DNA from 4 places in the Spirillospora sp. NPDC127506 genome. Region 4 is predicted to be linked to each of the others. Evidence: riboswitches for the same ligand, from Rfam matches in the RefSeq annotation. Region 4 holds a riboswitch; each other region holds the start of a gene.
The links. Region 4 has a riboswitch for cobalamin ahead of bluB (5,6-dimethylbenzimidazole synthase). Riboswitches for the same ligand answer to the same signal wherever they lie in the genome.
Positions count from the first base shown of each region.

Region 1: it holds a riboswitch for cobalamin, as region 4 does, so the genes downstream of both, metE (5-methyltetrahydropteroyltriglutamate--homocysteine S-methyltransferase) here and bluB (5,6-dimethylbenzimidazole synthase) in region 4, are expected to answer to the same signal.
Region 2: it holds a riboswitch for cobalamin, as region 4 does, so the genes downstream of both, ABTW95_RS29920 (hypothetical protein) here and bluB (5,6-dimethylbenzimidazole synthase) in region 4, are expected to answer to the same signal.
Region 3: it holds a riboswitch for cobalamin, as region 4 does, so the genes downstream of both, cobN (cobaltochelatase subunit CobN) here and bluB (5,6-dimethylbenzimidazole synthase) in region 4, are expected to answer to the same signal.

Region 1 covers NZ_JBEORG010000002.1:306,767-309,967, reverse strand. Annotated here, with positions in the region: gene ABTW95_RS04105 (SDR family NAD(P)-dependent oxidoreductase) at 1-722, opposite strand, end outside; cobalamin riboswitch at 985-1,190, shown strand; gene metE (5-methyltetrahydropteroyltriglutamate--homocysteine S-methyltransferase) at 1,288-3,201, shown strand, end outside.
Region 2 covers NZ_JBEORG010000043.1:20,788-23,988, reverse strand. Annotated here, with positions in the region: gene ABTW95_RS29925 (ABC transporter substrate-binding protein) at 1-955, opposite strand, end outside; gene ABTW95_RS29920 (hypothetical protein) at 952-1,263, opposite strand; cobalamin riboswitch at 1,376-1,575, opposite strand; gene cobF (precorrin-6A synthase (deacetylating)) at 1,595-2,341, opposite strand; gene cbiE (precorrin-6y C5,15-methyltransferase (decarboxylating) subunit CbiE) at 2,403-3,201, shown strand, end outside.
Region 3 covers NZ_JBEORG010000064.1:10,822-14,022, forward strand. Annotated here, with positions in the region: gene cobN (cobaltochelatase subunit CobN) at 1-1,675, opposite strand, end outside; cobalamin riboswitch at 1,707-1,913, opposite strand; gene ABTW95_RS33710 (ferredoxin-like domain-containing protein) at 1,925-3,046, shown strand; gene ABTW95_RS33715 (precorrin-8X methylmutase) at 3,043-3,201, shown strand, end outside.
Region 4 covers NZ_JBEORG010000059.1:1,910-5,110, reverse strand. Annotated here, with positions in the region: gene ABTW95_RS32850 (glycosyltransferase 87 family protein) at 1-755, shown strand, start outside; gene bluB (5,6-dimethylbenzimidazole synthase) at 664-1,278, opposite strand; cobalamin riboswitch at 1,292-1,486, opposite strand; gene ABTW95_RS32840 (hypothetical protein) at 1,943-2,200, opposite strand; gene ABTW95_RS32835 (HNH endonuclease signature motif containing protein) at 2,608-3,201, opposite strand, start outside.

The DNA.
Region 1 (3,201 bases), on a different contig from region 4:
TGCCGCCCGCCGTCCACGGGCAGGACGGCGCCGTTCACGAAACTCGCCTCGTCCGAGAGCAGGTACGCGACGGCCGCGGCCACCTCGGCCGGACGACCGACCCGGCCCAGGGGATGGAGCAACCGCATCTCCTCCTCGATTCGCGCCCTCTCCTCCGGCGCCTGGTTTTCCAGGAACGCCTCATAGCGACCGGTCGTGATCGAGCCCAGGGCCACGACGTTCGTGCGGACGCCATGCGGCCCGTAATCGACGGCCATGGCCCGGCTGAGCCCCTCAATGGCCGCCTTCGCCGTCGCATAAGGCAGCGATCCCCGCACCGGGCGCTGCGCCTGATGGGACGAGACATTCACAATGGCGCCGCCCGTCCCGGCCTCCAGGAAACGGCGGACGGCGGTCACGCACCCCACCACCGCCGGGTTGAAGTTGAGCGCGACCAGATCCAGGATCTCGCCCGCCGAGGGTGAAGGCACATCACGGAAAACGGCGGCGTTGTTCACCCACCCGGTCAGCGTCCCGGCCTCCTGCGCCAGATCGGCCGCGCGCTCGGCGACGTCCTCCTCCGCCGCACTTCCCACGACCGGGATCACCGGGCCGTCCGCCCATTCCAGAGCCGCCGGATCGAGTTCGACCACGACGACCTTGCCGCCGTCCGCGACCAGCCGCTCGACGATGCCGCGCCCGACACCGCGTCCACCGCCCGTGACCACATAACTCCGCCGCACAGGGACCTCCTCGAATTCCGGAACGCCCCCATGATCACCCTGCCCGACGGCGCCCGTTCACGGCCGGGTGGGCGGCACTAGCCGACCTTCCATTCGGCGGCGGAGCCGAAGCCGGACGACGCGGCGAAGCGGATGCGTTCGATCGTCGCCTTCTTGCCGACTTCGAACGTCACGCAGCCGCGCTGGGTCTCTCCCTTGGTCAGCCGGTCGTCTGTACCATGCGCGGCCGCCCACTCCGCGGGGGCGGGCGGTGGGAGGTGGGTAGGGTGTGTGGTGCGGATGGTTCGCTCGATTTGAGTGTCGTAAGAGGGAACCCGGTGCGAGTCCGGGACTGCCCCGCAGCGGTGAGCGGGAACGACCGCCGTCATATGCACTGGGCCCGCGCGGCCTGGGAAGCGACGGCCAGTAGGACGCCTCGAAGAGGCGGTGCCCGCGAGTCCGAAGACCTGCCTCCGCCCGCGCACCGGCCGGTGCGCGGTGGTCTGCGGCCTCGCGGGAAGGCCCGGCGGCGGCCCGTCGTCGCGCCGTTCCCGGGGTCGCCCGTGGCACAGCGAGGGAAGCCGCCATGAACACGACGATCCTCGGATACCCCCGAATCGGGGCGGACCGGGAGCTGAAGGTCGCCACCGAGAACTACTGGGCGGGACGGGCGGGCGCCGACGACCTCGGCAGGACCGGCGCCGAGCTGCGCGCCGAGGTGTGGACGGGCCTGCGCGACGCCGGCGTCGACGCGATCCCGTCCAACACCTTCTCGTTCTACGACCAGATGCTCGACGCCAGCGTGCTGGTCGACGCCGTCCCCGAGCGGTACCGGCACCTGGACGGGTTCGACCGGTACTTCGCCATGGCCCGCGGCGTCCAGGACGTCCCGCCGCTCGAAATGACCAAGTGGTTCGACACGAACTACCACTACATCGTCCCCGAGCTGGGGCCGGACACGCGGTTCCGGCTGGCGGACGGCGCAGCCGCCAAGCCGCTCGCCGAGTACCGGGAGGCGAAAGCGCTCGGCATCGAGACGCGGCCCGTGCTCATCGGGCCGCTCACCTATCTGCTGCTGGCGAAGCCGTCGGCGCCGGGATTCCGGACGCTGGAGCTGCTCGACGGGCTCGTGGACGTGTACGCCGAGATCCTGGAGCGGCTGGCGGGGTCGGGCGCGCAGTGGGTGCAGCTGGACGAGCCCGCGCTCGTCGAAGACCGCGGCGAGGAGGAGATCCGCGCGCTGGCGCGGGCCTATGCGCGGCTCGGGCAGCTGAGCTGCCGGCCGCATCTGATGGTCGCCACCTACTTCGGCGCCATCGAGGCGGACGCGTTGCGCGTGCTGGCCGGGAGCCGCGTGGAGGCCGTCGCGCTCGATTTCGTCGCCGGGCCGGGCAACGTGGACGTGCTCGCATCGGTGGGCGGGCTACCGCGCAAGACGCTCGTGGCGGGCGTTGTCGACGGGCGGAACGTCTGGCGCACCGACGTACGGAAGGCGCTGTCCACGTGCGCGTCCGTGCTGGGGCTCGTCGATCAGATCGTGGTCGGGACGTCCTGCTCGCTGATGCACGTACCGCTCGACCTCGACCGGGAGACCGCGCTCGACCCGCGGGTCCGCGGGCGGCTCGCGTTCGCGCGGCAGAAGGTCGACGAGGTCGTCGCGATCGGGCGGGCCCTGCGGGAGGACGCCCCCGTCCAGGAGGCCGCGCCGCTCCCGGAGGCCGGTGTCGACCGGGCGGTCCGCGAGCGGCTCGGGTCGGTGGGCGAGACGCGGCGCAGCGGGCACGCCGTCCGGTACGCCGCGCAGCGGGAGGCGCTCGGCCTGCCCGATCTCGCGACCACCACGATCGGCTCGTTCCCGCAGACCGCCGAGATCCGCCGGATCCGCGCCGACCGCCGCGCCGGGCGCATCGGCGAGGACGAGTACGTCGCCGCGATGAAGCGGGAGATCGCCCGCGTCATCGCGCTCCAGGAGGACCTCGGCCTGGACGTCCTCGTGCACGGCGAGCCCGAGCGCAACGACATGGTGCAGTACTTCGCCGAGCAGCTCGACGGGTACGCGGCGACCGAGCACGGGTGGGTGCAGTCGTACGGGTCGCGCTACGTGCGGCCGCCGATCCTGCACAGCGACGTCTCGCGGCCCCGCCCGATGACCGTCGAGTGGGCCGCGTACGCGCAGTCGCTGACGGGCAAGCCGGTCAAGGGGATGCTGACCGGGCCGGTGACGATGCTCGCCTGGTCGTTCGTCCGCGACGACCAGCCGCTCGCCGAGACCGCCCTGCAGGTCGCCCTCGCGATCCGGGACGAGATCGCCGACCTGGAGGCGGCCGGGATCCGCGTCATCCAGGTGGACGAGCCCGCGCTGCGCGAGCTGCTGCCGCTGAAGCGGAAGGACCGCGCCGCCTACCTCGACTGGGCGGTCGGCGCGTTCCGGCTGGCCACGTCCGGCGTCCAGGACACCACCCAGATCCACACGCACATGTGCTACTCGGAGTTCGGCGAG
Region 2 (3,201 bases), on a different contig from region 4:
ACTCCACCGCGCCCGCGACCCGCACACCGGTCACCGTCGACGACAGCGGCAGCACCGCGAACCGCTGGTTCCTGATCGCCGGGACGTCCTTGAGCGCCGGATGCCCCAGCAGAAACTTCTTCTTGTCGTCGGCGGACTGCGCACCGTAGTCGTAGATCACGATGACCTCGGGGGCGCGTTCGGCGAACTGCTCGAACGAGACGTCCCCGTAGGGCTTGTCGACGTCGGCGAACAGGTTGTCGCCACCGGCCAGCCGGATCATCTCGTTTCCGATTCCCGCGCCGCCTGCGGTGAAGACGGTCTTGTCGCCGCTGTCGTAGACGGCGACCTTGAGCGGCGTGATGCCGGCCAGTTCGCCCTTGACGCCGTCCAGGACGGCGCGCATCGAGCCGATCCGCTTCTCCGCCCGGTCGGGCACCCCGAAGATCTTGGCGACGGTGCGGATCTCCTCCTCGACCGTGGCCATCGTCACCGGCCCCTCCGGGCACTCCTCGATGTTGAGGTGGCTGTCGATCCCGGCCTTCTTCAGCGCCGCCCGGCTGCGGCCGTCCTTCTCCTCGAAGGCGCTCTTCCAGCCGCCGTAGACCAGGTCCGGCTCGGCCGCCAGCAGCGTCTCGAAGGACGGGTACTCCTTGGAGATCACCTTCACCCGGTCGTAGGCGGCCTGGAACTCCGGCAGCACCTCGTCGTCGAGGTAGCCGGTACCGACCATCGACTTCTCCAGGCCGAGAGCCAGCATCACCTCGGTCGCGTGCTGGTTCAGCGACACCGTGCGCTGCGGCGGGCGCTGGTAGGTCGTCGTCACCCCGCAGTTGGACACCGTCACCGGGAACCCGGCAGGCGCCGCACCCGGTCCGCCTGCGGCGGCACGCTCGGAACCGCCACCGCATCCGGACACCAGCAGGACCGCCGCCGCCAGCCAGGCCAGCGCCGCCCCACCGCGCACGCCGATCATGACACCACCTTCTGGGACGGGCCGGCCGCCGGTCGCCGCGGCGGCCGGATGGAGTACAGGTCCAGAACGGCGGGAGGATCGGCCAGGCCCGGGCCGCCGGCGCGGACCCAGGCGGCGATGTCATCAGTGGCCGCGGCGTCGTTCACCAGGCCCAGCCACACCGGGTGGGCGCCCTGCGCCCGCCCAGCGGCCGAAGGCTGCACGACGACGATGTTGGCCTGCTCGCACGCGTCCAGGCACCGCGACACCCGGACCGGCGCGGCTTCCCGGAGGCGTTCGAGTTGGCCGGCGTGATCGATACCGGTCACCTTGGGACTGCCGCAGCAGCAGTCCCGGCACACGGTCACCCGGCACGGTGCCGGGCCCGACGAGCCCATGGGCATACCAGCCCTCCTCTCTGGGGAGATCCGCCCCAGTGCCATCGAGGAGGCGACCGCGTGAGTCTCCTGGCTCTCGGGTCAACGCTCGTCCCGGCCTTCCCACCCGCGTTCGCGGGCAGTGGCATGGTTCGGGATCCGCTCGCCGATCACAGTGGCGGTACCGCGCCGGATTCGCACCGGCTTCCTCGTTCCGCCGTCGCCTACACCGCACATCGTGGCACATGCGGCACTTGCACAAAAGTCCGCCTGAGGGCGCGGGTCAGGAGCCGGGGGATTCGCGGCGGAGGAGGTAGGTGTCCATGATCCAGCCTTTGCGGGCGCGGGCCTCGGCGCGGGCGCCGCGGATCCGGTCGGCGACCTCGTCGACCGGGCCGGAGATTAGGATCTCGTCGGGGGTGCCGAGGTAGGCGCCCCAGTAGATGTGGAAGCCGGCGGCGGTCTCGGTGAAGGAGCAGGCCGCGTCCAGCATGACCAGGACGTCGTCGGCGGTGGTGCCTTCGGCGGCCAGGCGGCGGCCCGTGGTGATGTGGACGGGACGCCCCACCCGGGTGAGGGCGACGCGGTGGCGGGCGGTGAGCGCGGAGATGCTGCTGATACCGGGGACCACCTCGTGAGCGAACTCCGCCTCGACCTCTTCCAAGGCGGCGAGGGTGCTGTCGTAGACCCCTGGGTCGCCCCAAACCAGAAGCGCCCCGGTCTGCCCGTCGGCGAGTTCGTCGGTGATGAAGGATTCGTAGATCCGTGCGCGGTGGGAGCGCCAGTCCTCGACGGCGGCCGTGTACGCCGGGGCGGTGCGGTCGCGTTCCGGGTCGCGGACCTCGACGACCCGGTAGGGGGGACGTCCGTGCGCTTCGATGAGGTCGTGGCGCAGCCGGGCCAGGTCGTGCTTGGCCTCGCCCTTGTCGACGATGAGGAAGACGTCGGCGGCCGCGATGGCCTTGGCCGCCTGGAAGGTCAGATGGTCGGGATCGCCCGCCCCGATCCCGATGATCAAAAGCCGCTTCACCGGGACAAGTGTGCCAGAACGCCTGATATAGGCTTGGCGCCGCATTCATCCGAGGAGGCCAGTGGACGCGCGTGTCATCACCGTCGTGGGGATCGGCGCCGATGGGTGGGACGGGCTTCCGGAGGACTCCCGTGCGGCGCTGCGGGCGGCGGACGTGCTGCTCGGCGGGCGCCGGCAACTCGACCTCGTGCCGGTGGGCGAAGCCGAGCGGGTCGCCTGGCCGTCCCCCCTTCTCGCGGAGCTTCCCGGGCTGATCGAACGGTACGAGGGCCGCGCGGTCGCCGTCCTGGCCAGCGGTGATCCGATGTTCTTCGGAATCGGCTCCACGCTCGCGGGGATGCTGGGCGCGCACCGGCTGCGGGTGCTGCCGCATCCGTCGTCGGTGTCGCTGGCGTGCGCGCGGCTCGGGTGGCCGCTGGAGCGGGTGGACGTCTGCAGCCTCGTCGGCCGCCCGGCGGAGACGCTGAACGCGCTGTTCGCGCCCGGCCGCCGCCTGCTGGTCCTCGGGGCGGGACGCGACGCCCCGCTCGTCGTCGCGGGGCTGCTCGCCGGGCGGGGCTTCGCCCCCAGCCGGATGACCGTCCTGTGCGACCTGGGAGCGGAGACCGAGACCGCGCGGCCCGGTACGGCGGGGGAGTGGGACGAGCCGGCCGGTTCCGCCCTGAACATCGTCGCCGTGGAGTGCGAGCCTGGCCCGGACGCGGCCCCGCTGCCCCGCACGGCGGGGCTGCCCGACGACGCCTTCGAGCACGACGGGCAGCTCACCAAGAGCGAGATCCGCGCGATCACCATGTCGCGGCTCGGGCCGCTGCCCGGCGAGCTGCTGTGGGACGTCGGCGCCGGGGCGGGCAGCGTCGCGA
Region 3 (3,201 bases), on a different contig from region 4:
CGCCGGGGTCGTTGACCAGGAACGGGTAGATCAGCGGGACGTCCCCGAGCGCCGCGTCCGTGCCGCACGAGGCGGACATGCCCGCCGCCTTGCCGGGCAGCCATTCGAGGTTGCCGTGCTTGCCGACGTGCACGATCGCGTGCGCGCCGAACTCGTCCGACAGCCACCGGTAGGCGGCCAGGTAGTGGTGGCTGGGCGGCAGGTCGGGGTCGTGGTAGATCGCGATGGGGTTCTGCCCGAAGCCGCGCGGCGGCTGCACCATCACCACGACGTTCCCGGCGCGGAGCGCGGCGAGGACGATGTCGCCGTCCTGGACGAACAGCTCCCCGGGCGGCGGACCCCAGTGCCGCTCCATCTCCACCCGCAGATCACCGGGGAGGGTACGGTACCAGCGCTCGTAGGACGCGGCGGAGATGCGGACGGGATTGCCCGCGAGCTGCTCTTCGGTGAGCCAGTCCTCGTCCTGCCCGCCCGCCGCGATGAGCGCGTGGATGAGCGCGTCGCCGTCCTGGCCGTCGACGCCGGGGAAGCCTTCGCCCAGGTCGTGGCCCGCCTGCGCGAGCCGGGCCAGGAGCCGGACGGTGCTCGCCGGGGTGTCCAGGCCGACGGCGTTGCCGACCCGGGAGTGCTTGGTCGGATACGCCGACAGCATCACCACAACGCGGCGCTCCACGGCCGGGGTATGCCGCAGGCGGCCGTGCCGGACGGCGATCCCGGCCACCCGCGCGGCCCGCTCGGGGTCGGCGGCGTAGACCGTGAGGCCGTCCTCGCCGGTCTCCTTGAACGAGAACGGAACGGTGATGATGCGCCCGTCGAACTCGGGGATCGCGACCTGCGACGCGGCGTCCAGCGGGGACAGCCCATCGTCGCTGCGCTCCCAGTCGGCCCGGCCGGTGGTGAGGCACAGGCCCTGCAGGACCGGGACGTCCAGCGCGGCGAGGGCGCCGACGTCCCACGCCTCGTCGTCGCCGCCCGCGCCGGCCGTCGCGGGCCGCGACCCGCCCGCCGCGAGGACGGTCACCACCAGCGCGTCGGCCTCGCCGAGCGTATCGAGCAGCGCCGGCTCGGCGGTGCGCAGCGACGAGCAGAACACCGGGAGCGGTCGTCCGCCCGCGTCCTCGATGGCGGCGCACAGCGCTTCGACGAACGCGGTGTTCCCGGCCATGTGGTGGGCGCGGTAGTAGAGGACGCCGACGACGGGCCCGTCCACGGCGCGGGAGCCGCGCTCCAGCCGGCCCCAGGTCGGGGTGGGGCGCGGGGGCGCGAAGCCGCGGCCGGTCAGCAGCACCGTGTCCGACAGGAAGGCGTGCAGCTCGGCCAGGTTGCCGGGCCCGCCGTGCGCGAGGTAGGCGTGCGCGTCGGCGCACACGCCGCCGCTCACCGTCGACAGTTCCATCAGCTCGGCGTCGGGGGCCTGCTCGCCGCCGAGGACCACCACGGGCCGGGGCCCCGCGAGCAGCGCGTCGAGCCCGTCCTCCCAGGCGCGGCGCCCGCCCAGCAGCCGGACGACGACCAGATCGGTGCCATCCAGCAGCGCGGGCAGGTCGTCCACGGCCAGCCGCGCGGGGTTGCCGAGCCGGTAGACGGCGCCGGACGCGCGGGCGCTCAGCAGATCGGTGTCGGACGTCGACAGCAGCAGGACGGCGCGCTCCTGCGCATGCGTGCCAGCGGACACGGCTGAACCTCCCCCTGGGGTCCTCGCCCCGGTAGCGGGTGTCGCGACGGCAGGAGTCTCCTGACTCCCGGATCAGCGCTCGCCCCGGCCTTCCCGTCCGCGTCGGACAGTGGCCTCAAGCGGGGTTCGCTCCCCGGTCACAGTGGCGGGACCGCGCCGGATTCGCACCGGCTTCCTCCCATTGCCATCGCCTGGTGAGAAGAGTACGGCAGCGAGGGCCGCCTGCAAACTGTGGTTAACATCCTCCCCGTGCCGAATGTCAACGTGCCGAGCGTCAACCGGGCGGGACGCGCCGACGCCTGCCCCGGAGCACTGCAGACCCACGAAGCCGCCGACGGCCCGCTGGCCCGGGTCCGCACGCCGGGCGGCGCGGTCTCCGCCGCGCAGCTCGGCATGCTTGGCGCCGCCGCCCGAGAGCTGGGCCGCGATGTGATCGAGCTGACCTCCCGCGGCAACCTCCAGCTGCGCGGCGTCCGGGACCCGGCGGTGCTCGCGGAGCGGCTGGCGGACACCGGGCTGCTGCCCTCGCCGTCCCATGAGCGGGTGCGCAACGTCGTCGCCTCCCCGCTCGGCGGGCGCGGGCCGCGCGGCGCCCTCGCCACGGATCCGCTGGTCACGACGCTCGACCGGGCCCTGTGCGGCACGCCGCGGCTGGCCGGGCTGCCGGGCCGGTTCCTGTTCGCGTTAGACGACGGCACCGGCGACATCACCGGCCTGGACGCCGACGTCACGTTCGGCCCGGACGGTCTCCGGCTGACCGGGACGCTGCTCGACCTGGCGTCCGGTGATGATCCGGTCGGGGCTATGCTCGCGGCGGCGGAGGCTTTCCTCGACGTCCGGGAGGACGCGTGGCGGCTCGCCGAGGTGCCGGACGGCATACGGCTCGTTGCCGAGCGACTGGGCGGGACACTCCGAGAGAGTTCGGCGCCTTCGGCCCCCTCGTCCCCGTACGCCGGGTTCATCGAGCAGCGTGACGGGCTGGTTTCGCTTGAGGCCGTGCCTCCGCTCGGACGGTTGTCCGGAGCGCAGGCCGAGGCGCTCGCCGATACCGCTACGGAGGTCCGGGTGACGCCGTGGCGAAGTGTCGTGCTACGCGACCTTGCCGAGGCGCGGGCGGTCGCCGCGAAGCTTGAGGCGGCGGGCCTGGTGACCGATGCCGCGTCGCCGTGGGTCGGTGTGACGGCCTGCACGGGAAGCCCCGGCTGCGCGAAGTCGCGCGGCGACGTCCAGGGCGAGGCGCGGCGCTGGGTCGGCGGCCTGGACATCGCCCCAGAGACTCCCGTCCACTGGGCGGGATGCGAGCGACGCTGCGGGATGCCCCGCGGCCCGGTCGTCCTGAAGATGGCGGGACCGATGGAAGGGCAGCAGTGATCGACTACGTCCGGGACGGCGCCGAGATCTACCGGCGGTCCTTCGCGACCATCCGCGCCGAGGCCGACCTGTCCGGCCTGCCGGACGACGTCGCGCGGGCCGCCGTCCGGATGATCCACGCCTGCGGGATGACCGACCTCGTGGACGACCTGGCG
Region 4 (3,201 bases):
TGCACCGCATAGCCCAAGGCCGTCCAGCAGGAATAGGCATCGGCATCGCAGCCGCGATAAAGCTGACCCCCGCAATCTTCATCGCGCTACTCCTGATCAGCCGACGCACAAGGGCCGCCGCAACAGCCACCGCAACCTTCGCCACCTGCACTCTGCTCGCCTACGCCGTCGCACCAGAAGCGTCCCGCCTCTACTGGCTGCACACCTTCTACGACACGTCCCGCGTAGGCGTCCCTTACATCAGCAACCAGTCACCCTACGGCGCACTGACCCGCATCCTGTGGAACACGACCGAAGTAGGCGACTGGTACACGGCCATTCCCCCAGCAATCGCCGCCGTCGGACTCACAGTCGCCGCCCTATGGGCGAAACGGGGCGACTGGCTGGGCGCCACAGCGGTAACGGGCACGACCGGCCTTCTGGTCTCACCCGTCTCGTGGACGCACCACTGGGTGTGGATAGTCCCCGCCTTGGCAGTGCTCCTCCGCAACAAGAACCACAAGACCGCACTGGCCGCCTACGCCCTCTTCGTCCTCTCACCCCTCTGGTGGACGCCCCACAACGGCCACCCGCTCGAATACGGCTTCAACCCGCTCCTGACCCCCGTGGCGAACTGCTACCTACTGGCAGGCGTGCTGTTCCTCGTCCACATGGCCGTCCGCCTCACCACCGGTCATGGTGCAGAGCGGCCTCCAGCGGCCGACGACGCCACCACCCGTGCCGTTCGAGATCCGGAGCAGATTGCAGACGGGTGACGGGCCCAAGACACAACCACGCGACCGGACGAATGGCCGCGGGAATGCCGAGCAGCTCCCGCAGGTACGGCTCCCGATAGAACGAGACCCATCCCACCCCAAGACCCTCAGCGGTAGCCGCGAGCCACAAGTTCTGGATCGCCAGGCACACCGAATACAACCCCGCGTCCGCGATGGCATGCCGCCCGAGAACCGCCGGCCCACCGCGCGCCGCGTCGTAGGTGACCACGACCGCCAGACTGGACTCCAACACCCCATCGATCTTGATCCGACCAAAGCGCTCCTTGTCGCCACCCGTCAGCCCCGCCGCGAACACAGCGCGCTCCGCCTGCACATGCTCGTAAAAGGCACGCCGCACCCCCAGATCTCTCACCAGGACGAAATCCCAGGGCTGCGAGAGCCCCACACTGGGCGCGGCATGAGCCGCCGCGAGCACCCGCTCAAGGACGTCCTGCGGAATCGGCGCACCGGTGAACTCGGCGCGCACATCACGGCGGCGGTGGATGGCGTCATAGAGGTTCATGGGCAGGCTCCCGCTGCGTCGTCGTAGCGAGGCCGGTCTTCGGACTCCCGGATCGACACTCGACCGCCCGCCTTCCCGGCCGTAAGGCCAGTGGCTGCGCAAACGCGCATGGACGGCAGCTCCCCGGTCACCGCGGCGGGCCCGTGCCGGATTCACACCGGCTTCCCGATTCTCCCCACAAGGGGGCACCCCGCGTCAGTTCATGCCACCCCCGACCCTACCGACCCCGCACCGGACGCCCTCGGCCAGCACCACACCCTGCCACCACTGCGCCCACGCCCGCCGCGCCGACAACACCAACACAGAGACCGAGCTGCGCCGTTGGCCGAGGGCCTGTCCGGTTAAGGCACCTCTCTGTGCCAAGCCGCGACAAGCAGAGAGGCAGCCGAATCTCTGATCATGTTCCGTCAACGCACAGCCGTCGCTTCAGCCTGCTGAGCGGTCTGACGGCGGATTTTGGCGGTTGTCGATCAACGGCCCGCCACGACGGTGCCGTTTAAGGTCTCCGGAGGAAGCGTCCAGCGGCGCGACGCCGCAATAGGAGGCGAACCCGGCCGTCCGGGCCGGGATTTTCGCGGCCGGAAGGTCAGCGATGCCGTTGTGGTTCGGTCAGGGCGGTGCCCGGTTCGGCGACAGGTCCACCGCCAGGGCCGGCAGCATGCGATCAAGCTCGAGCCCCGGGACGCACCCCGCGCAGGGTCCCGGCGGCGATATCGGCAGTCAGCTTGTGGGGCAGGCCGACCGGCCGGTTGATGGTCTGCGGTACCAGGATCAGGGCGCGCACAGTTGCCGGGGAAATGCGCACCCACGATTGGGCGGACTTGGGCACCCAAGTGAGCAGGGTTGGGGTGTCTTGCCGGGCAATGAGCATCGCGGATGCCGGGGGTTCGCGATCGTCACGCGTTGGGATGGCGGCGAACATCTTCCTGAGGGCGTCCTTGGCACGGCTGTGAGTGGGCGGCGCGGGGCCAACCCATCCACCGGCCTGGCCAGAGGCTGCGCCCCGACGACCGTCGAGCCGCTGGGGGGACGGGCCGTGATGTGGCCACGGCGGGCAGTCGGCAAATGCGGGCCACGAACATGCTCCTCAGAGCGCCCGTGGGCGACGGCGGTGAATGGGCGGCGCAGGGCAACCCATCCACCGGCCTGGCCAGAGGCTGCGCCGCGACGACCAGGCAACCGCCAGGCGAGACGGGCCGCGCTGCCGCCACGGCGAGCAGTCGGCAATGCAGGCCAGCCGGGGGTTGCGCCGCTCCCGGGAACCGCGAGCCGGCGGCGGGGAACAGGGCATGGCCTTTGCTGGCGGCTGGAGCGGGAGCGGCGTTGTGATCAGGCGGCTTGTTGCCAGGGTGGCGGGCGGCCAGGGGCGGAAACGGTTCTGGGCCCGGGTGGGTGGAGACGGTAGGTGTAGCGGCCGTCCGGTCCCCGGGAGATATCGATGCGGTCCGGGTTGGAGGCTTTGTACCTGTTGTGCCATCCGCAGGTGAGTGTGAGTTGGTCGATGTCGGTCGGCGAGCCGAGAGCCCAGCCGTTGACGTGGTCGACCTCGCACAACGTTCCGGGGACTTCGCATCCTTGGACGGCGCAGGTTGGGTTGAGGGCCTCTAGGACGCGACGCTGTGCGGGGCTGGCGAAGCGTTCGGTGCGTCCGAGGTAGAGGGGAAGGCCGCCCTGGCCAAGCAAAAGGGGCGCGACTCCGGCGGCCAAGGCGATGCGGCGGGCCTGGGCGGCGGGGATCGCGGTTCCGTCGGCGAGCCGGGCGGGTGCCGCACCGCCGGTGAGAGTGTCCAAGTCACAGATGACGGTGACCTTGGTGGCCTTGTGTCCGCCCGACATTACCGAGCTGAGTGCGGCGGCGGTGCGTTGGGACAGGTCACGTGTGTCGTCGGTCCCGGCCGGTTTGGCGAGCGGGCCGAGGGTGCC